Regions from separate parts of the Arsenophonus apicola genome, predicted to be linked through region 2. Evidence: predicted binding sites of a transcription regulator. Region 2 holds the regulator's gene; the other holds the start of a gene.
The links. The regulator CRP, encoded in region 2, controls carbon source genes, mostly activating them, when cyclic AMP is high. The targets are predictions, from matches to a motif close to ATGTGANNNNNNTCACAT.
Positions count from the first base shown of each region.

Region 1: the regulator CRP is predicted to act here: its motif matches at 1,864-1,881, upstream of msrB (peptide-methionine (R)-S-oxide reductase MsrB).

Region 1 covers NZ_CP084222.1:1,600,830-1,611,406, reverse strand. The annotation lists partial or broken gene ansA (asparaginase) at 1-314, shown strand, start outside; gene pncA (bifunctional nicotinamidase/pyrazinamidase) at 325-987, shown strand; gene LDL57_RS07600 (YeaC family protein) at 1,024-1,278, opposite strand; gene msrB (peptide-methionine (R)-S-oxide reductase MsrB) at 1,334-1,747, opposite strand; gene gapA (glyceraldehyde-3-phosphate dehydrogenase) at 2,097-3,092, shown strand; partial or broken gene LDL57_RS07585 (D-hexose-6-phosphate mutarotase) at 3,214-4,110, shown strand; gene fadR (fatty acid metabolism transcriptional regulator FadR) at 4,252-4,974, opposite strand; gene nhaB (sodium/proton antiporter NhaB) at 5,202-6,746, shown strand; gene dsbB (disulfide bond formation protein DsbB) at 6,961-7,482, shown strand; gene LDL57_RS07565 (DMT family transporter) at 7,632-7,964, opposite strand; partial or broken gene ttcA (tRNA 2-thiocytidine(32) synthetase TtcA) at 8,166-9,003, shown strand; gene zntB (zinc transporter ZntB) at 9,310-10,290, opposite strand.
Region 2 covers NZ_CP084222.1:3,124,145-3,134,721, reverse strand. The annotation lists gene polA (DNA polymerase I) at 1-2,114, shown strand, start outside; gene yihA (ribosome biogenesis GTP-binding protein YihA/YsxC) at 2,603-3,226, opposite strand; gene LDL57_RS14895 (peptidylprolyl isomerase) at 3,509-4,075, shown strand; gene LDL57_RS14890 (hypothetical protein) at 4,274-4,963, shown strand; gene LDL57_RS14885 (aminodeoxychorismate synthase component II) at 5,173-5,748, shown strand; gene LDL57_RS14880 (DUF488 domain-containing protein) at 5,998-6,354, shown strand; gene crp (cAMP-activated global transcriptional regulator CRP) at 6,606-7,238, opposite strand; gene LDL57_RS14870 (phosphoribulokinase) at 7,790-8,671, opposite strand; gene LDL57_RS14865 (YheU family protein) at 8,746-8,988, opposite strand; gene LDL57_RS14860 (hydrolase) at 8,992-9,966, opposite strand; gene LDL57_RS14855 (LysE family translocator) at 10,066-10,577, shown strand, end outside.

The DNA.
Region 1 (10,577 bases), 1.5 Mb from region 2:
TGATTCTCCGTTCGTATGGTGTCGGTAATGCGCCTTCGCAAACTGAGTTGTTAAAATGCCTTGAAAAAGCCTGTCAACACGATATTATCGTCGTTAATCTGACACAATGCCTGTCTGGGCGAGTTAACATGAATGGCTATGCAACCGGGCACGCATTAGCCAAAGTTGGTGTTATTAGTGGTTATGATATGACTTTTGAGGCAACACTTACCAAACTTCATTATTTACTCAGCCAATCTTTAACAACAAATGATATTCGTACACTGATGCAAAAAAATTTGCGCGGTGAACTGAGTTATAGTGACAATTACTAAGGATAATATGATGACACATAGCGCACTATTATTAGTCGATCTGCAAAATGACTTTTGTAATGGGGGCGCCCTCGCCATATCAGAAAGTGAAAGTGTTATCAATATAGCCAATGCAATTATCACCTACTGTCAGCAACAAGGAATTACTATTATCGCCAGCCAGGACTGGCATCCTGCTGATCATTTAAGTTTTGCTGTCAACTCAGGAACTAAGGTAGGTAGCGAGGGTAAACTTAATGGCTTACGCCAAATTTGGTGGCCAGTTCATTGTGTGCAACATCAGAAAGGAGCGGAATTTCATCCAGCACTCAATCAGTCAGCAATCCAAGCTATTTTTCAAAAAGGAGTCAATGCGACAATCGATAGTTATAGTGCTTTTTTTGATAATGATCATCAACATGCAACCCAGTTAGATGGTTGGTTAACAAAAAATCAAATCAAACATTTATATATTATGGGTTTAGCAACAGATTACTGCGTAAAATTTACCGTCCTTGATGCAATACAATTAGGTTATCAAGTAACGGTAATCCAAGATGGTTGTCGGGGCGTTAATCTTCATCCAGAAGACAGTCATAACGCATTACAAGAAATGGCATTAGCTGGCGCCAAACTAATAACATCTTCTGATTTACATGTTCAATCTTATGACTGTGCTAATGATTTTCGCTAGAAGTGACCAACTTATTAACATTTAATCAAACTCTGGTTATCTTTTTTCACTTTCAAATAAGCTCTTTAACTCATTTTTTGTTTTCAAAGTGATATTACCATCCGTACCTACCGTCATATGCTGTGCATTATGATTATGCTTAGCCTGCCAAAGCATAACCGCTTGCAGACTATTTTCTTTTTGCTCTGGGGTTAACGCAACACCATCTGGCCATTTACCCAACTCAACGGCGGTCAGCAATCGTTGATAAATATCAACTGTCATTAAATCAACCAGTTCATTAAGCTCCATCTTGTATCCCCTTTTTTGTTGTTGATTAACCTCTATTGCATCGAATAAGTGTTACTTAACCCTCAGTTACCTCACCAGATTGTTGATCAGTAAAACTTAATGCGACAGAATTAATGCAATAACGTTGCCCAGTCGGTTGTGGGCCATCGGCAAAAACATGGCCTAAATGTGCATTACAGGTACGGCAACGCACTTCAATTCTCTGCATGCCATGGGAAAAGTCATCAATATAATTGACAGCGTGATCGTTAATCGGTTGGTAAAAACTTGGCCAGCCACAACCCGTATCAAATTTTGTTTGCGATAGAAAAAGCGGCGCATGGCAACATAGACAGTAATAAATACCTTCTCGTTGATTATGTAATAATTTACCTGAAAAAGGCGGCTCTGTTCCGGCTTCTTGAGTGACATGATGTTGTATTTCATTAAGTTTTTTCGACTTAATGTGTTTTTGTTCTTTTTCTGTCATAAGAAAGCTTTCCTTATTTTCAAGTAAATGTAATTATATTTAGCTGATGAGTAAAAGTTAACTCTAAACTATCTCAATTATTTTTAGCCTAGCAAAATAGATTTTTGTGATCTGATTTGTGATATAATTCACATATATTATCAATATTCACTTTAAATCTCCCTGTCCAGAACGATAATAGTGAATCAAAACATTAACCTTAGGCTTGTTTATTAAACATACAAAAGGTGCTTTATATGTCAATTTTTAGGGTAATTGACACGATTCCGCTTGACGGATGGCAAGGTTTTGGTAACGTTAGAAACAATATTAAATTCTTTTAAATTAAAATATAGCTGGTGGAAATACTATGACTATCAAAGTAGGTATTAATGGTTTCGGTCGTATTGGCCGTATTGTTTTTCGTGCTGCCCAAGAGCGTAAAGATATCGAAATCGTGGCAATCAATGATTTATTAGATGCCAATTATATGGCCTATATGCTGAAATACGACTCAACACACGGCCGTTTCAATGGTACTGTCGAAGTTAAAGATGGTCACCTGGTGGTTAATGGTAAAACTATTCGCTGTACGGCAGAAAAAGACCCTGCTAACCTGAAATGGAACGAAGTTGGTGTTGATGTGGTTGCTGAAGCGACGGGTATTTTCTTAACTGATGAAACCGCACGCAAACATATTACAGCAGGGGCAAAAAAAGTCGTTTTAACCGGCCCCTCTAAAGATGAAACCCCAATGTTTGTTATGGGCGTTAATCATAACACCTATAATGGTCAGGATATTGTTTCTAATGCCTCTTGTACCACTAACTGTTTAGCTCCGTTAGCGAAAGTTATCAATGACAAATTTGGTATCATTGAAGGTCTGATGACCACCGTTCATGCAACAACTGCAACTCAAAAAACTGTTGACGGACCTTCAGCTAAGGATTGGCGTGGTGGCCGTGGTGCTTCACAAAATATCATTCCTTCGTCAACCGGTGCTGCTAAAGCTGTTGGTAAGGTCATTCCTGAACTAGATGGTAAATTAACCGGTATGGCGTTCCGTGTTCCAACACCGAATGTTTCAGTGGTCGACCTAACTGTTCGTTTAAATAAACCTGCTACTTATAAAGAAATTTGCCAGGCGATCCAACATGCCGCAAATGGTGAATTAAAAGGTATCCTTGGTTACACAGAAGATGACGTTGTTTCCACTGACTTTAATGGCGATAAATTAACATCCATTTTTGATGCCAAAGCGGGTATTGCCTTAAACGATAGTTTTGTAAAATTAGTCGCCTGGTACGATAATGAAACTGGTTATTCGAATAAAGTTTTAGATTTAATTGCGCATATTGCTAAATAAATAGCCTAATTACTCACTTCAAGCCGCCATCAATGGCGGCTTTTTTCATTCTGGCATATAATCCAACGGTATTTTTAAACTGACTAATTGGCAATCATAAAAAAGATAAAAGGTCGAAATTATGAATGACACGACACTGTTTAGCTTACCGGTAAGAGAAAAAATTTCGGCCTATATTACACTTCGCCAGCTCGATGAACTGACGGTCATTATTGTTTCTCATCCTAAAGTGAATGCTGCAGTCAGCCTTTAGGGAGCGCAACTACTTAGCTGGCAGCCTGATGGGGAAAAAGCCTGTATATGGTTGAGTAAAAATAGTCTATTTAAAAAAAATATTGCTATTCGCGGCGGAATTCCTATTTGCTGGCCATGGTTTGGTCTGGTCGCGCAACCCAGCCATGGTTTTGCTCGTTTACAAGAATGGCAGTTGACAGCACATAGTGAGCATACCGATTGTGTGATCCTTACGCTAACACTTACTGATAATGAAACGACAAGAAAGATATGGCCACATGAATTTACCTTAATAATGCGCTTTAAACTCGCTACCACCTGTGAAATTGAATTTGAATATTATGGTACTGAGCCTGCTACTGGTGCATTACATACTTATTTACAAGTCAGTGATATAAATAAAATATACATTAAAGGATTAGGTAAACATTATGTTGATAAAGTGGCTGATCGTGACGTTTACCCTGAAGAGATAAAAACTTATATAACCGCACGGACTGATCGTATTTATACCGAATCCGATGATTGTAATTTGGTGTATGATAAAAATTGGCAACGTATTTTAGAAATACATCATTACCATCATAGTGATGTAGTATGTTGGAATCCTGGTGCTGAACTATCCAGTGCAATAAAAGACATGACCAGCGATGGTTACAAAAAAATGCTATGTCTTGAAACTGCTCATATTAGCCAACCAATGCAACCAGAAGGTGAAAATCCTGCCCGGATGTCATTAATCTTAGGTGTGCGTAGTATTAAAATGCAAGACGTCATGCGATAACTTTGCGATTTTTATGTAAAAAATAATGATAACTATTGATAAATTTTATTAGCATTTTATACGAATTACTGCGATCTCAATCAACGCCCTCACTTTTGATGAGGGAATAAAAAAATACTGATTGTGCAGCGAGCAATGAGGTTAACGTGATTCAGACAAATTATTTATCATATTGTCTTTATCTTTCATCTCACGCCAAATATTACCACTCTCTTTGCCATAGCTACGAACCCTATCTAGCACCTGCTCACACTTTTCTTGTTCACATATTTTAGCTAAATCATGATAAAAATTATAAGCAAGTTGACGCGCTGTAGGATCAGAAAAAAAGTAGCGACCAACGCGGGTATATAGTCCTTTTAAACCATTTAGGATCAAGCCATAAATAGGATTACCAGAAACAAATGCCAGTCCACGAAAAATATTATAATCAACTCTACTAAATGCTTCAGAACAATCTTCTATATTTTCTCTTATTGATAATATCTCCAATGATTTTTGTTTATTTTTACGAAAGGCAGTTCGAATAAAAATAGCGGAAATATTGGTTCTGACCGATAATAAATCCTCAATCAATTTTGGTGCCCCACTATGATCTAAGCGAGCCACCGTTTCTAAAATATTAAGTCCTGAAGTTTCCCAAAAATTGTTTACTTTAGTTGGTTTTCCATGCTGAATAGTTAGCCAACCGTCTCTTGCCAGCCGCTGTAAAACTTCTCGTAATGTTGTTCTTGTAACACCGATCAGTTCTGATAGCTCACGTTCTGCAGGTAAAATAGAACCTGGGGGAAAATGATTATTCCAAATACTTTCAACTATATACTCTTCTGCAAAATTAGCGGGACTTTGCGCTCTAATAATCATATTTTTCTCTACCTAAAACAAATTTTTTGTCATTATAAAACGAGATAATATCAGAATGAAAAACTTTGAGGTAGCCAAGTTATTAAGAAATACTAATCTGATCATAAAGAGTTAATACAATTTGTCGTTAATTAGGAGATCGTTCTTTTAATTTCTAGCATTGAAAAAACGTAGTATGCTACGTTAGCCAATTTTACTTACCTACTAGTGAAGGAAAGCAAGTAATAATGAATATAAATACCAGACAAATTATGTTGAAAAATTTCCTGGGTAATTCCCCTGAATGGTACAAATTGACCATTATTTTCTTTTTGATAATCAATCCACTGTGCTTTTTTTTCGTTAACCCTTTTATTGCCGGTTGGTTACTAATTGCCGAATTTATTTTTACCCTTGCTATGGCGCTAAAATGCTACCCGCTACAGCCGGGTGGATTACTTGCTATTGAAGCGATAATCATTGGCATGACTTCACCGAAACAAGTTAGTCATGAAATCGCTAATAATATTGAAGTGATATTGCTGCTGATCTTTATGGTGGCAGGCATTTATTTCATGAAACAATTATTGTTATTTGCTTTCACAAAATTACTGCTGTCAATTCATTCTAAACGTATACTTTCCCTGGCTTTCTGCCTAGCAAGCGCTTTTCTTTCCGCTTTTTTAGACGCGTTAACGGTAATTGCTGTCGTGATCAGTGTAGCCGTTGGTTTTTATTCTATTTATCATAACTATGTATCCAGTCAGAAAGAACCTTTTCAGCCGGAAAATAACGCCGACACCAGGGAAAAAAACCAAATCCTTGAACAATTTCGCGCTTTTTTACGTAGCTTAATGATGCACGCCGGCATTGGAACTGCATTAGGTGGTGTAATGACAATGGTTGGTGAGCCACAAAATTTAATTATTGCTAAATATGTTGGATGGAATTTTAGTGCTTTTTTCTTACATATGATCCCAGTAACATTACCGGTATTTGTATGTGGCTTAATTATTTGCTATTGCGTCGAACATTTTAAATTATTCGGTTACGGAGCAGAATTACCAGAAAGCGTCCGCCATATTTTGCAAATGCACGATAAAAATGCCAGTAGAAAACGGGATCGACGGGAAAAACTGCAACTAATAACTCAAGCATTAGTTGGTGTTTGGTTAATTATTGCTTTAGCTTTCCATCTTGCAGAAGTTGGCTTAATTGGTTTATCTGTGATTATTTTAATTACCTCATTTTGTGGCATCACTGACGAACATACCATTGGCAAAGCATTTGAAGAAGCTTTACCCTTTACCGCCTTATTAACGGTATTTTTCTCAATTGTTGCAGTTATTATTGATCAACATCTTTTTACACCATTTATTCAATTTGTATTACAGTCATCTGAATCATCACAACTGTTTTTATTCTACTTATTCAATGGGTTACTTTCTGCTATTTCAGACAATGTTTTTGTTGGTACTGTCTATATAAATGAAGCAATGAGTGCTTTAAAAGAAGGGTTAATATCACGCCAACAATATGAATATCTGGCGGTTGCCATTAATACAGGAACTAACTTACCTTCAGTAGCAACACCAAACGGTCAAGCTGCTTTTCTGTTTTTATTGACTTCAGCACTTTCACCACTTATTCGCCTCTCATATGGCAGAATGGTTATTATGGCATTACCTTATACTATTGTGATGACATTAGTCGGTTTATTAGCAATAGAACTATGGTTGATCCCAGCAACTGAGTGGTTCGCTTCATTAGGCTTGATAAATATAGCTAAATAATTTTTATTAGAAATGCTATTATTTAATTGAAAATTATAGCATTTTATTTTCCTTTAAGACAAAAAGTTATCAGCTAAAGAAAAATTTCATTTTACATTTCAATTCATTATCCTATCTTATTAACAAATTTAAATTAGCTATTTTTTTTGGTCTAAACAAAATAAGATCATATGCTTCCCTAACTAACTTTTCGAAGAAATGGAATAGAATAAACATGTTTAAATTTTTTTACTCCTACTCTCAGACCAGAAAATCCTGGTTGTTACTGGCTATCAGCGCCTGTATGTTAGAAATTATTGCACTTTATTTTCAACACGGTATGGGACTTAGACCCTGTGTATTATGCATTTACGAACGGATTGCACTGTTCGCTATCTTGGCGGCTGGTTTAATCGCGGCCATCGCACCAAAAAGTACTCTTCGCTACGTGGCTCTCATTTTATGGTTATACAGCAGTTGGCAAGGATTGAAACTAACCTGGGAACATACCCGACTAAAATTTTACCCATCGCCTTTTGACTCGTGCGATTTTGCCGTTAACCTTCCATCATGGCTACCACTTAATCACTGGTTTCCAGCTGTTTTTGAAGCCTATGGTGACTGCATTCAAAAACAGTGGTCATTTTTAAATATAGAAATGTCTGTATGGTTATTAATTATTTTTATTGCTTATTTTTTGTTAGCAATAATTGTCCTGTTAAGCCAATTTTTAGGATTTAAAAAAAATAGTTATTAAGACAATTTTAGCTGGACTAATAATTTTCAGTCCAGCTTTCGCTATGACGATTTAATGAAAATATTACGGGGTTATTAGCTGGAAATAGTAAACCGCTAAATAAGTGTGAGATTGAATAGATTATTAACTGATACACCTTATAACGATTATCAATGAACACTACTTTTAGACAGCAAATTAATAACTAAAACCCCGGAAATAATTAACAAAATTCCTAAAATAGCTGGCCAATCTAATTTTTGCTGATAAAGAAACAACGCTGCCACTGACACCAGCACGATCCCTAAACCAGACCAAATAGCATAGGCAATGCCTAATGGCATCATTTTGACTACTTGTGATAAGCCAAAAAATGAAATGCTATAACCAACAACAACAATAATCGATGGCAACAAACGGGTAAAACCATCAGAAGCCTTTAATGATGTGGTTGCTATTACTTCAGCCACAATCGACATTAATAAATAAGCCAATCCGTTCATTTATACTCCTAAATATAAACTATATCATCACAATGGTAAGATAATCGAAACATTGATCGCCAGTCTTGGGGTAAAACTAAAATAATCAGCAAAAGTTTTCTTTTGCTTTAAACTAGCCTAAACTGGTCGCGTTTTCTTATCGCAGTGGATTTAAAAATCATTCTTTTGATAATAAAATCGATTACCTTTAATACATCAGTAATAAATATGAATCAACAAAAAGAACAGTATAACTTTAATAAACTACAAAAAAAGTTGCGTCGTAACGTTGGCCAGGCGATCGCTGATTTCAATATGATTGAAGAAAATGATCGGATTATGGTTTGCCTTTCTGGTGGCAAAGATAGTTACACATTATTATCAATATTACAAAATTTACAAAAAAGCGCGCCAGTAAATTTTACTCTGTTTGCCGTTAATCTTGACCAAAAGCAACCCGGTTTTCCGGCTGATATTTTGCCATCTTATCTCGATAAACTCGGGATTGAATACCAAATAGTTGAAGAAAATACTTATGGTATTGTGAAAGAAAAAATACCGGCAGGAAAAACGACCTGCTCACTATGCTCTCGCCTACGTCGCGGTATTTTATATCGCACTGCAAGCGAACTTGGCGCCACTAAAATCGCTTTAGGCCATCACCGTGATGATATTTTACAAACCGTATTTCTCAATATGTTTTATGGTGGCAAACTCAAAGGGATGCCACCAAAGTTAATGAGTGACAATGGTCAACATATTGTTATTCGACCCTTAGCCTATTGCCGGGAAAAAGATATTGCCAACTACGCAAAAATTAAAGCATTTCCAATTATTCCTTGCAATCTTTGTGGTTCTCAACCCAATTTACAACGGCAAGTCATCGGCAATATGTTAAGAGAGTGGGACAAACAGTACCCAGGGCGAATTGAAACAATGTTTCAAGCAATGCAAAATATTGTTCCTTCTCATTTATGCGACAGTAACCTATTCAACTTCAAACAACTTAACCATACCAGCAACATTGTTAATGGTGGCGATTTGGCATTTGATAACGAAACATTTTCCATAATCAACGCCCACCATTTTACCGAGCCAGATAGCCCTCACTCAAATCGAATTAATATCGTTGAAACAGAATAAAAAAAGCCGATGTATTAAACATCGGCTGATAGTGGTCAATTATTCTGTATAAGAACTCAATATGAGAAAAACTACAATTATGGAGCACAACGTTCATCGCTTAACGTTGCATTCACCTGCGAAATCAATTCTGCCTTAACTAAGTATAAAACTTCTTGATATAGCTCAATTTATTTTTACTAAACTAAACAACTGTAAATTTTATATTAGAAAATGTTTTATTTTATAACCACTTTCCCCTTTTTAACCACCAGATCACAAAAGTAATTAAACAGCTTAATAATAAACAAAAAATACTAAAGGCAAATTTAAACTCACTACCAGGTATACCATTGAGGTTGACCCCAAATAATCCGGTTAAAAAGGTTGATGGAAGAAAAACAATCGCTAACATTGACATAGTATAAATCCGTTTATTAGTTGCTTCTGATATCAACGCATTAATTTCATCGGTAATAACAGCGGTACGAGCAACAAAACCATCTAATTCATCAATGCATCGCCCAAGTCTTTCAGCATTTTCCTGCATGCGGTGGCGATCATCATCACTCATCCATTGAAATTTTTCGGTGGCTAAACGAGCAAATACATCCCGTTGAGTAGACATATAACGGCGCACGATAATAATCTGTTTTCTCAACAACGCTAATTTTCCCCGCTCCGGGATCTCTTCAGTTAATATTTTTTCTTCCATTTTAATTAAACGATCATGCAATATATCGGTAAAATCACTGACTTCATCGTTAATCGAATCAGCGACCTCGACTAACCATTCACCGCTCGTTTTTGCGCCAACATGATGAGTCAGATCGTCGATAACTGGCTCAAGGGATTTAACTTTACGGTGGCGACTGGAAACAATTATCTGATTATTAATATAAATACGAAAGGCAACCAACTGTTCAGGCCGGTCACCAATATTTTTATTAATCGTTTGTAAATTAATCAGTGTGCCATCACCGGTTCTTATTATACGCAACCGATTAATATTTCCAGTTAATCCATCTTTAATAGTTGAATTGAATAATGCAGAATGCTTTATCCATTGATAACTGGCTTTATTTCTATAATCATAGTGCAGCCAAAACGGCATCTGTGGTGTCGCTTCCGCATTAACATCAATCGTTATGAAGCCACCTTCACCATCTAATTGGTATGCATGCACAGGTTCAGAACCCTGTATTATTGAGCCATAAATAGCCACAACACCTATCCCCCTATTACGGTGAATTTTTGTTTTTTCCTTTTAAAAATAGTCGCATTTCTGTTTAATTAAAGCTTTCTTACTCAATTGTTATATGATTAATTTGCGACTAACATTTTATTTTTATGTCACTAAGCCTTTCTATTCGTCAAAATACATCATAAAAATTAATTAAAACAAAAATAAAATAAATTCAAATTAATTAATAATACTTTTAAATTCAAAATATTATAATTAAAAACAAATTAATTAAAAGTTGATTACAAATAAAAAATAATTAAAATAAT
Region 2 (10,577 bases):
GTGGATCGAAAACATTAGCAGAAAAGATGGCACAACATAAAGATATTGCTTTCTTATCTTATAAATTAGCCACAATTAAGACTAATGTTGACTTAACGACAGATTATGATGGATTGGTTATGCAGGCGCCTGATATTGAAAAGTTACACGCGCTTTTTAGTCGTTATGAATTTAAGTGTTGGTTAGCTGATTTACAAAATGGTGGTTGGCTAACGAAAAAAACTGCTCAATCTTCAACCACTACTTCTGTTAACAATAATGATATTTTTTTAGCTAAAGAGCCGGTTGCCGCATTATCAACAGAACATTATCAAACGATATTGACCAAAGCTGATTTGATGCAATGGGTTGAAAAATTGCAATCGGCAAAGTGTTTTGCCTTTGATACCGAAACTGACAGCCTTGATACGCTATCAGCCCATCTCATTGGACTCTCTTTTGCCATCGAAGAAGGTAACGGTGCTTATCTTCCGCTAGGGCATGATTATCTTGATGCGCCACAACAATTACCCTTAGATGAGGTATTAGCGGCGATAAAACCGATTTTAGTTGACAAAAATATTCAAAAGATTGGTCAGAATTTAAAATTCGATTATGGCATAATGGCAAATTATGATATTGAATTAAAAAATATGGCCTTTGATACGATGCTGGAATCTTACGTATTAAATAGTGTCGCCGGACTGGGACGTCATGATATGGATAGCTTAGCTCAACGGCATCTCAATCATAAAACTATAACTTTTGAAGAGATTGCTGGCAAAGGAAAAAATCAGCTAACGTTCAATCAAATCCCACTCGAACAAGCGTCAACTTATGCAGCCGAAGATGCAGATGTCACTTTATTATTACACCAAACCCTATGGCCTCAGCTAGAGGCAGAACCAAAATTAAAAGGCATTTTTCAACAGATAGAGATGCCGCTAGTACCGGTATTAGCCCGTATGGAGCGGATTGGAGTGCTTATTGATGCAAATAAGCTTGCTAAACAATCTCAGGAGATAGCAAGCCGATTAATGGAAATTGAAAAAGAAGCATATGCTATTGCTGAGCAAGAATTTAATTTGGCATCACCTAAACAGTTGCAAGCCATTTTGTTTGAAAAACTTCAATTGCCAGTGGTAAAGAAAACTCCTAGTGGAACACCTTCCACGAATGAGGAAGTTTTAGAGGAGCTTGCCTTTAGTCATGAGCTGCCAAAAATTATTTTGCAACACCGTAGCTTGTCAAAATTGAAATCGACTTACACCGATAAACTACCGATGATGATCCACCCCAAAACGAAACGGGTACATACTTCCTATCACCAGGCAGTAACGGCAACTGGCAGACTCTCTTCCCGTGATCCTAATTTACAAAATATTCCAGTTAGAACTGAGGAAGGACGAAGGATCCGTCAAGCGTTTATTGCTCGGGAAGGTTATAAAATTGTAGCCGCAGATTATTCGCAAATCGAATTGCGTATTATGGCTCACCTTTCGCAGGATAAAGGATTGCGTGATGCTTTTGCCGAAGGAAAAGATATTCATCGAGCAACTGCGGCAGAGGTTTTTGGTGTATTGTTGACTGATGTTACTAATGAACAGCGTCGTAGCGCAAAAGCGATTAATTTTGGTTTAATCTATGGTATGAGCGCTTTTGGATTATCCCGTCAGTTAGGAATTACGCGTGGCCAAGCGCAGCATTATATGGATCGTTATTTTGAGCGCTATCCTGGTGTTTTAAGTTATATGGAACGTACTCGTAAGCAAGCTGCCGAGCAAGGATATGTTGAAACGCTAGCCGGACGTCGACTCTATTTGCCTGATATTAATTCTCGTAATGCAATGCGACGTAAAGCATCTGAACGTGAAGCTATTAACGCACCAATGCAAGGAACGGCGGCTGATATTATAAAGAAAGCGATGATCGCATTAGATAAATGGATTGAATCGGTAAAACCTGATCTTTATATGTTGATGCAAGTACACGATGAATTAGTATTTGAAGTAAAAGAGTCTGCAGTTGAGAGGTCACAACAAAAAATCCGTCAGTTAATGGAAAAAAGTATGCAACTAACTGTTCCACTAAAAGTTGATATTGGTATTGGTAATAATTGGGATGAAGCACATTAAATAATAAAATATTTTGCAAGAATAAGGCTGCATTTATGCTATTTGTCGATAAAAATTTTAATCAAACCAACTAATTTTATTTGTGACAAAATAACATAGTGGGTAATCACTGACTTTTGTTAGATGAGTAACCCTACTGTTTTGACCAAACCATGCAGTTTTTATCACTAAAAATGTATAATATTGACTAATTAAGTACTAAAGTTATCAAAAAAATCGGTATTGATTACATTAAGTAAAGTTATAGCCTCAATCTGATGAAAAAAGTAACAAAAAAACTTTTTTTTCTTCGCGAAATAAAGTAAAGTAATTCGTGTAGGGTACAGAGGTAAGATGTTCTATTTTTAAAATCTATTACTTTGTGTAATCAGATAAGCTGATTATTAAGCTGCTCTAGTCAAATAATTGACTAGAGCATTTTTTTATTTGTATTTAAGAAAATGTAACGGCGGTGATAAAGAAATACCTTTAATTATCCATCATGTAGATTAATTATGTTTAGAATGTTGCTCGTTAAACCATTCATCTAATTTAAGTTGTAATTTATCAATACCCATTTTTTTTAATGAAGAAAAAGTTTCAACTTGTAAATTACCAGCCACGGTTTTTAATTTATTACGTACGGCAATAACTTGCGCTTTTCGTTTATTCGGAACTAGTTTGTCTGCTTTCGTTAGCAATACAAGTATTGGAATATTCATTGCCACAGACCATTCAATCATTTGTATATCCATATCTTTTAATGGATGACGAATGTCCATTAATATTATCAATCCTTTTAAACATTTTCTTTTTTGTAAATATTCGCTTAATGCTTGTTGCCATTGGCGTTTAACTGATTCGGGGACTTCTGCATAACCGTAGCCAGGTAAATCAACCAGTCTAATACCCTCTGCGACTTCGAACAGATTGATTAACTTTGTTCTGCCAGGTGTTTTACTGGTACGCGCTAAATTTTTTTGTTGGGTAAGTGCATTTAATGCGCTAGATTTACCGGCGTTAGAACGGCCAGCGAAGGCAATTTCTATCCCATGATCGTTTGGTAAATGGTGAATATCAGGCGCGCTTGTGACAAATTTTGTCTGGTGATAGTTGTAATTTTTGTTTGTCATCATTGTTTCTCGCTGATTTCGGCTTAAAGTAGAGAAATTATACCTTGTAGAGGATAAATTAAGATAGTGATAGCTACATGAAAGATAGATGATTATCCGTTAATCAATTTTATTAAAAATAACATTTTTTACATAAGAAAAAAATATGAAATGTGACAGAATAGATCCTATTATTTAATTAGGTCAATTTAGGCCAGTTATGTATTTTTACTTAGTATAATGACCTGACGGTACTAAATTTTAGCTTACATTTTCATCTAAAAAAAATTAAAAGGAACTTGAATGTTAAAACGTTTTTTTGTGCCGCTACTGGTAGCGTATATGGTTAGCATCTCTTCTTTTGCTGTCGCAGCTGAGGCTACTATTGTTAAATTAGTGACTTCTAAGGGGAATATCCTACTTGAATTAAATAATAAAAAAGCGCCTATAACTACCGATAATTTTATTCAGTATGTAAAAGAAGGTTATTATCAAAATACTATTTTCCATCGTGTGATCCCTGGTTTTATGATCCAAGGTGGTGGCTTTATTAGTGGTTTGCAACCTCAACCAAATATTCGCTTGCCAATCAAAAATGAAGCTGATAATGGCTTACGTAATTTACGTGGCACAATTGCAATGGCGCGCACATCAGCTAAGGATAGTGCAACTAGCCAATTTTTTATCAATACAGCAGATAATGCATTCTTAGATCATGGCCAACGTGATTTTGGCTATGCCGTTTTTGGTAAAGTGATTGACGGAATGGATGTAGTTGACAAAATTTCGAGTGTAACAACAACAAATATTGGTCCCTACCAAAATGTACCGACTGAAGAAATAAAAATTATTTCTGCCAGTATAGAATAATTTATTTAATAGCAGAAAATATTTTCTGCTATTAAATTTAACATAATTTTTTAATATTCAATGACAATTAAAAAACTAAAATAATTTATCTGCCTTTATCTTGCTATTACCGGTAAAACTTTACTTTATAATAAAACAAAATATCCATCAGTTTATTAATTTATATCGTTATCATTGTTGCTAATGAGGAATTATTGTTTGAGTAAGCTACTACCTAGTTGCCAGAAACTAATAGAAAATATTGTTGAACCTAAAATAGAACATAACAATAATCAATTTTCAGAATTGTTAAATATGGCGCCTATGTCTACTTATTTTTTGGATGAGAAAATTAAATACACACCGGGCGAAAAGATTCGATTTTCTGAAAAAACACAAATACTTATTTCAAGTTCAGCAACATTGAGCCGAGCATTGAAAACATTGGAAGTTGATGGTTGGAAATTAGTTGTAGCGCAACGAGGGCAAGGAACTGCTACCGATTTGCGACGGAAAACTGTTTTTATTTCAAATCGAGTTTTGAATCATCCTAATTTGACTATACAAGCACTATCCCATGAAATTGGGCATATTTTTTATACAGAAAAGCCAAATATAGAATCTAAATCAAATTTTATTTCTTATTTTTTAGCGAGTGAAGGTGCTGCGACGATTAAAAATATTGAGATCCAACGAGAAATTATTAATCACATGGCAGTAGATATTGGAATTATGGCAAATCCAAGAAATATAAAATGTTATAATGAAGTCTATGATAATTATCTTATTGATAACAAATTTGATGAAGCGACTAAATATATTGGTGAAATTTATCGATATAACGAAATAACATCAAATAACTTAAAACCTTATGGTCAATATTATAACGAAGTTTATAATGATTTATAGTTATCACTTATAATTATTCTAATTAATAATTATTATGTTTATTTATTGAAATGAAACATTTTGATTGATTTTTATGAGCTATTTTTTTCTGCGGTTATGGTATGATAGCCAACTTTGTTATTATGGTATTATAATCTGTACAATTTTCCTTAATAATAAAGATCAAAATTAAGGAATTATTACTATAAAAATCATTTGGATAGCTAGTTATGCTTTTGATAATTGATAACTATGATTCGTTTACCTATAACCTTTATCAATATCTGTGTGAATTAGGGGTTAATGTCGTGGTTAAGCGTAATGATGCAATAACTATCTCGGAGATAGAAACATTAGCGCCGACACATTTAGTCATTTCACCAGGTCCATGTACACCTAACCAGGCGGGTGTTTCACTTGAAACAATTTCCTATTTTGCCGGTAAGATCCCAATTTTGGGTGTTTGCCTTGGTCACCAGGCGATTGGACAGGCTTTTGGTGCTTCTATTGTTAAAGCGAGAGAAGTAATGCATGGTAAAGTATCCGCAATTCATCATAATCAGCAAGGTATTTTTAAAGGATTAAATCGTCCATTACAGGTAACTCGTTATCATTCTTTGGTGATTGATGCTGGAACATTGCCCGCAACTTTTGAAGTGACTGCATGGACGTTACATGATGGAAATATTGATGAAATTATGGGTATCCGGCATAAAACACTACCTATTGAAGGTGTTCAATTTCATCCGGAAAGTATCTTGAGTGAGCAAGGACATGAGTTATTAAATAATTTTCTAAAGTATTAATTTATCAAGAATTAGTTCAAGTTTGGCTATTTATATTCAATGATTAATATAACTATCAATATTGGATAAAGTAGGCTTTATTTTGCTTGAGATGTAAACTTCAATAGGGTGAAAAGTAGTCTATGGTAAAGGGTTTGTTTAAATATTATTAAAACATGTGTTTTTGTATTTACTATCGATAAAAGACTACTATTAAAAATAATAAAAAAATTTTTGTTAAATTCTTTATTATCAAAAAATGGTAGCAAGATGATCATCTGTAAACGGGTTTTTGCTGACAAAGCCAGTAATAATGGCTATCGGGTTTTGGTTGATAGGATATGGCCTAGAGGCATTAAAAAGCAAGACCTTCGTTATGATGAATGGAATAAAAATGTTGCTCACTCAAATGATTTAAGAAAATGGTTTCATAAATATCCAGCAAATTTTGAGTTGTTTAAGCGACTTTATTTTGCAGAGTTAGAAAATAATCCTGATAGTTGGCAACATTTATTGCTTAAAACAAAATCAGGTTGTTTGGTGCTTCTTTTTTCCAGCAAAGATGAAGATCATAATAATGCCGTGGTATTAAAATCATTTTTGGAAAATAAACTCAATAGGGTTTGATCATTATACTTTAGCTATCTAGTTAATTTTCTGATAGATAGTCTGATTATTTTTAATTTCGAATATCATATTAAATCAGTATCATCATTCAGCTATCCAATTTATTTTATTTATTAACCGTTTTATTCGATTTTTTTATTATTATTGTGTGCTATATATTCATAATTGAAGTATATATTTAATAAGAATAATAAAAAACAAACTTATAAAACCAATACGCTACATAAAAGTAGGTACTGGTTTATAGAATATTAACGCGTACCGTAAACGACAATAGTTTTACCGTGAGCAGAAATTAGATTTTGATCTTCTAGCATTTTTAGGATACGTCCCACTGTTTCGCGTGAGCATCCTACTATTTGACCTATCTCTTGACGAGTAATTTTAATTTGCATCCCATCTGGATGCGTCATCGCGTCAGGTTGTTTGGCTAAATTTAATAATGTTTGTGCAATACGTCCTGTGACATCTAAAAAAGCGAGATTACCGACTTTTTCAGACGTTGTTTGTAAGCGTTTAGCCATTTGCGCTGATAACCGCATTAAGATATCTGGATTTACCTGTATTAATTGGCGGAATTTTTTATAAGAAATTTCAGCGACTTCACAGGCGCTTTTAGCTCTAACCCAAGCTGTGCGTTCTTGCCCCTCCTCAAATAATCCAAGTTCACCAATAAAGTCCCCTTGATTCAGGTAGGAAAGGATCATCTCTTTTCCTTCTTCATCTTTAATCAAAACAGCAACAGAACCTTTTACAATATAATAAAGAGTTTCTGCTTTTTCGCCCTGATGTATAAGAGTACTTTTGGATGGATATTTGTGAATATGGCAGTGTGACAAAAACCATTCAAGAGTAGGGTCTGTGTGTGGTTTGCCGAAAACCATTCGCTTAATCCTCTAATGTTATTGCAGCCTGAATACCAAAATACGAGTCTTCACAAGGCTGACTCATCTTATAAAGTTCTAACATAGCATACTAACTTGTTTAGTTTGGGAAAGTTAATATTAACTATAGGGTATATTGATTCGGAATTTTTGGTATTGATCTTAACCATACTATAAATGTGCTTTTGCTTTGTAGCATAATAAAAGCATCCTGTCTCTACTGTCTCGATTCAGCAATATTGTATAAGCCAAAAATTTCATATTTTAGCAATAAGTTGATTAGTTTTATTGTATTTATTAATAAGTATCACTAAGTAAATATTACAAATAAAAAATAAAACTGGAATAATAATATATTATTTCATAAGTTATCAAATTATAGCAAAAATAAATATTAACATTATAAAATAATTACTATATAAAATAATTAACAAGGAAATGTTAACGTTATTATTATACTATAAATAAAAGATAATTTTATGCACAGTTTAAATCTTAAAGTGGGTATAAGAATAAAAAATTGATATAAGTAAAAATATAATGCTGTATTGTTAGCTTCTTTTATGGATAATTTTCTTATTAGAGACGAGCTTTTTTACTAATGGAGTCATAATTAACTCTAGTGCTAAACCTAGTTTCCCGCCTGGAACAACTAATGTATTTATTGATGAAATAAATGAATTGTGTAACATGGCTAAAAGATAGGAAAAATTGATCTGGGTCAGACCATTAAATCGGATCACTATAAAACTTTCATCAGGAGAAGGAATGGCTTTAGCGGCAAAGGGGTTAGAGGTATCGACGGTTGGAACGCGTTGAAAGTTGATATGGGTGCGAGAAAATTGTGGGGTGATGTATTTAATGTAATCTCCCATTGAGCGAATAACTGAATCCATCACAGCTTCTCTTGAATGACCCCGTTCTGATGTATCACGAATTAGCTTCTGGATCCATTCAAGATTAACAATAGGCACAACGCCGACTAATAAGTCTACATGTTTAGCGACATTATATTTTGATGTTACAACACCACCATGTAACCCTTCATAAAATAGTATATCGGTATTTTTAGGCAATGCTTCCCATGGCGTAAAAGTTCCAGGCTGAAGATTGTAGGGGACTGCTTCATCATAGGTATGTAAATAATGTCGACGTTTTCCTGTCCCTTTTTCGCCATACTCGATTAAACTTCGTTCTAGCAGACCAAAGTCATTGGATTCAGGCCCAAAATAACTAATATGACGACTCTGTTCTTTAGCTTTACGAATAGCAACATCCATTTCAGGGCGAGTATAACGATGAAAGCTATCACCTTCAATGGTTGCTGCCGAAAGTTTTAGCTGGGTAAAGATTTTTTGAAATGCAAGGCTAGTAGTGCTGGTGCCCGCACCACTGGAGCCTGTTACCGCAATGATCGGATGATTAGCTGACATATAAATAGCTTCCATTACGCACTTAGATAACACAATGTTTTAACACATTAATTACAATAACGTAAAATTTATTTTTAGATAGTAATATATACAGTTATTAAAGGATCTAATTGTGTTTTTGGCAAAATATTTATCGTTTCATGCAATTCAGACCAGACAAGCACAACACTTCCTAATCGTAATTGCTGCTTAATATCCTCAACTTTTTCATCCAGTGTTTTCTCATCTTTACCGTAATCTGTTCCTTCTCGTAAGACAAAGCTTTCGATCAAATTATTTAAAGTATCCGCTGCTAGTTGTTGCCATGGAATGATCATAAATTACGGCTCCAGATATGGGGTTAACCAATCAGGTATACGTTGCTCAAGCCACATTTGAGGTTGTTTTAATGTGCCACTAACAAACCCAACGTGACCACCATGTTCTGTTATTTGATACTCGATATTAGCAGGTAATTGGGTGATATTTGGTACAACTTCAGGCGCCATAAAAGGATCATCTTTTGCATGAATAATCAGTGTTGGCACACGGATATTGGGTAACCGAGGCAGAGCACTACATTGATTATAATAATCCGTCGCATCTTTAAAACCGTGTATTTTTGCCGTAACGACATTATCAAAATCACGCAGCCGTTTTAGTTTTTTTAGTTGTAGCAAATTAAGCGGTAATGAACCTGGGTAGCGAATGAGTTTGCGTGTTGCATTACGTTTAAGGCCATTTAGTAAATAACGTTCATAAAATTGTGAAATCCCTTTTTCTAAACGAATTGAACAAGGTTCTAACATTAAAGGAGCAGAAACAATGACTCCGGCATTAACATCAGCATATTGCCCAGTTTCAGCTAAATAGCAAGCTAACATATTACCACCAAGCGAGTAGCCAACAGCGGCAATTGGTACTTGACCGTAAATTGTTTTCTGCCATTTGAGGAAGTAACGGGCATCGGTAATTTCACCGGAATGATAAATACGTTTTTGCCGATTTGGTTCTCCACTACAGCCACGAAAATGCATAATTACACCGAGCCATCCTCTTTTTTTCGTCGCTTCCAACATGCCATGGGCATATGGACTTCTAAAGCTGCCTTCTAAGCCGTGAAAAATGACTAGCCGAGGTTTATGTTTTGCAGATTGAGGATCTTCACTCCAAGCGAGATCAATAAAATCACCATCAGGCAATTCGAGGCGTTGCCATAGTGGTTTGATTTGCGGCTTTTTCCTCACAATACGGGGTAATAGTGTTTGTAAATGAGGGTTTTTAGCCCAATTTATTGGTTGAAAATTTTTACTCATAATTGTAAATCTAAATAATTAATTTTACATATATTCTGATAATATATTGTTATTTTTAATATGAAAAAAGATTAATCATAGTTAATCAAAGGATCTTAAATGAGTCATGGGCTGATTTTTGCGCTATTTACTTTTTTATTTATTGTGGCGATTACTCCTGGTCCAAATAATTTATTATTTACGTCATCAGGGGCTCAGTATGGTTTACGGCGTTCAATACCTTTAATATTCGGCGTAATATTAGGTATCCAGAGTATACTATTTATTTCTGCTGGTGGTCTTGCTGTTCTTTTACTGGTTTCGCCAGTGTTACAAATTATAATGAAACTCGTTGGGAGTTTTTATTTATTATGGCTTGCTTGGAAACTCGCTACATCCCACCATGTGCAACTTAATACAGAGTCTCAAGTTGCTAAATCAATTAAATGGTATCAAGGGAGTTTATTACAATTCTTGAATCCCAAGGCATGGATGATGGGGTTAGGGGCGGTTAGTAGTTATAGTGTGGCTGATAACTACGTTAACTCGATTCTGATCATAAGTTTTGTTATGTTGATTGTCAATTTAATCGGTGGTTTTATCTGGGTTGGCTTTGGTTCGTTAATCGGTAT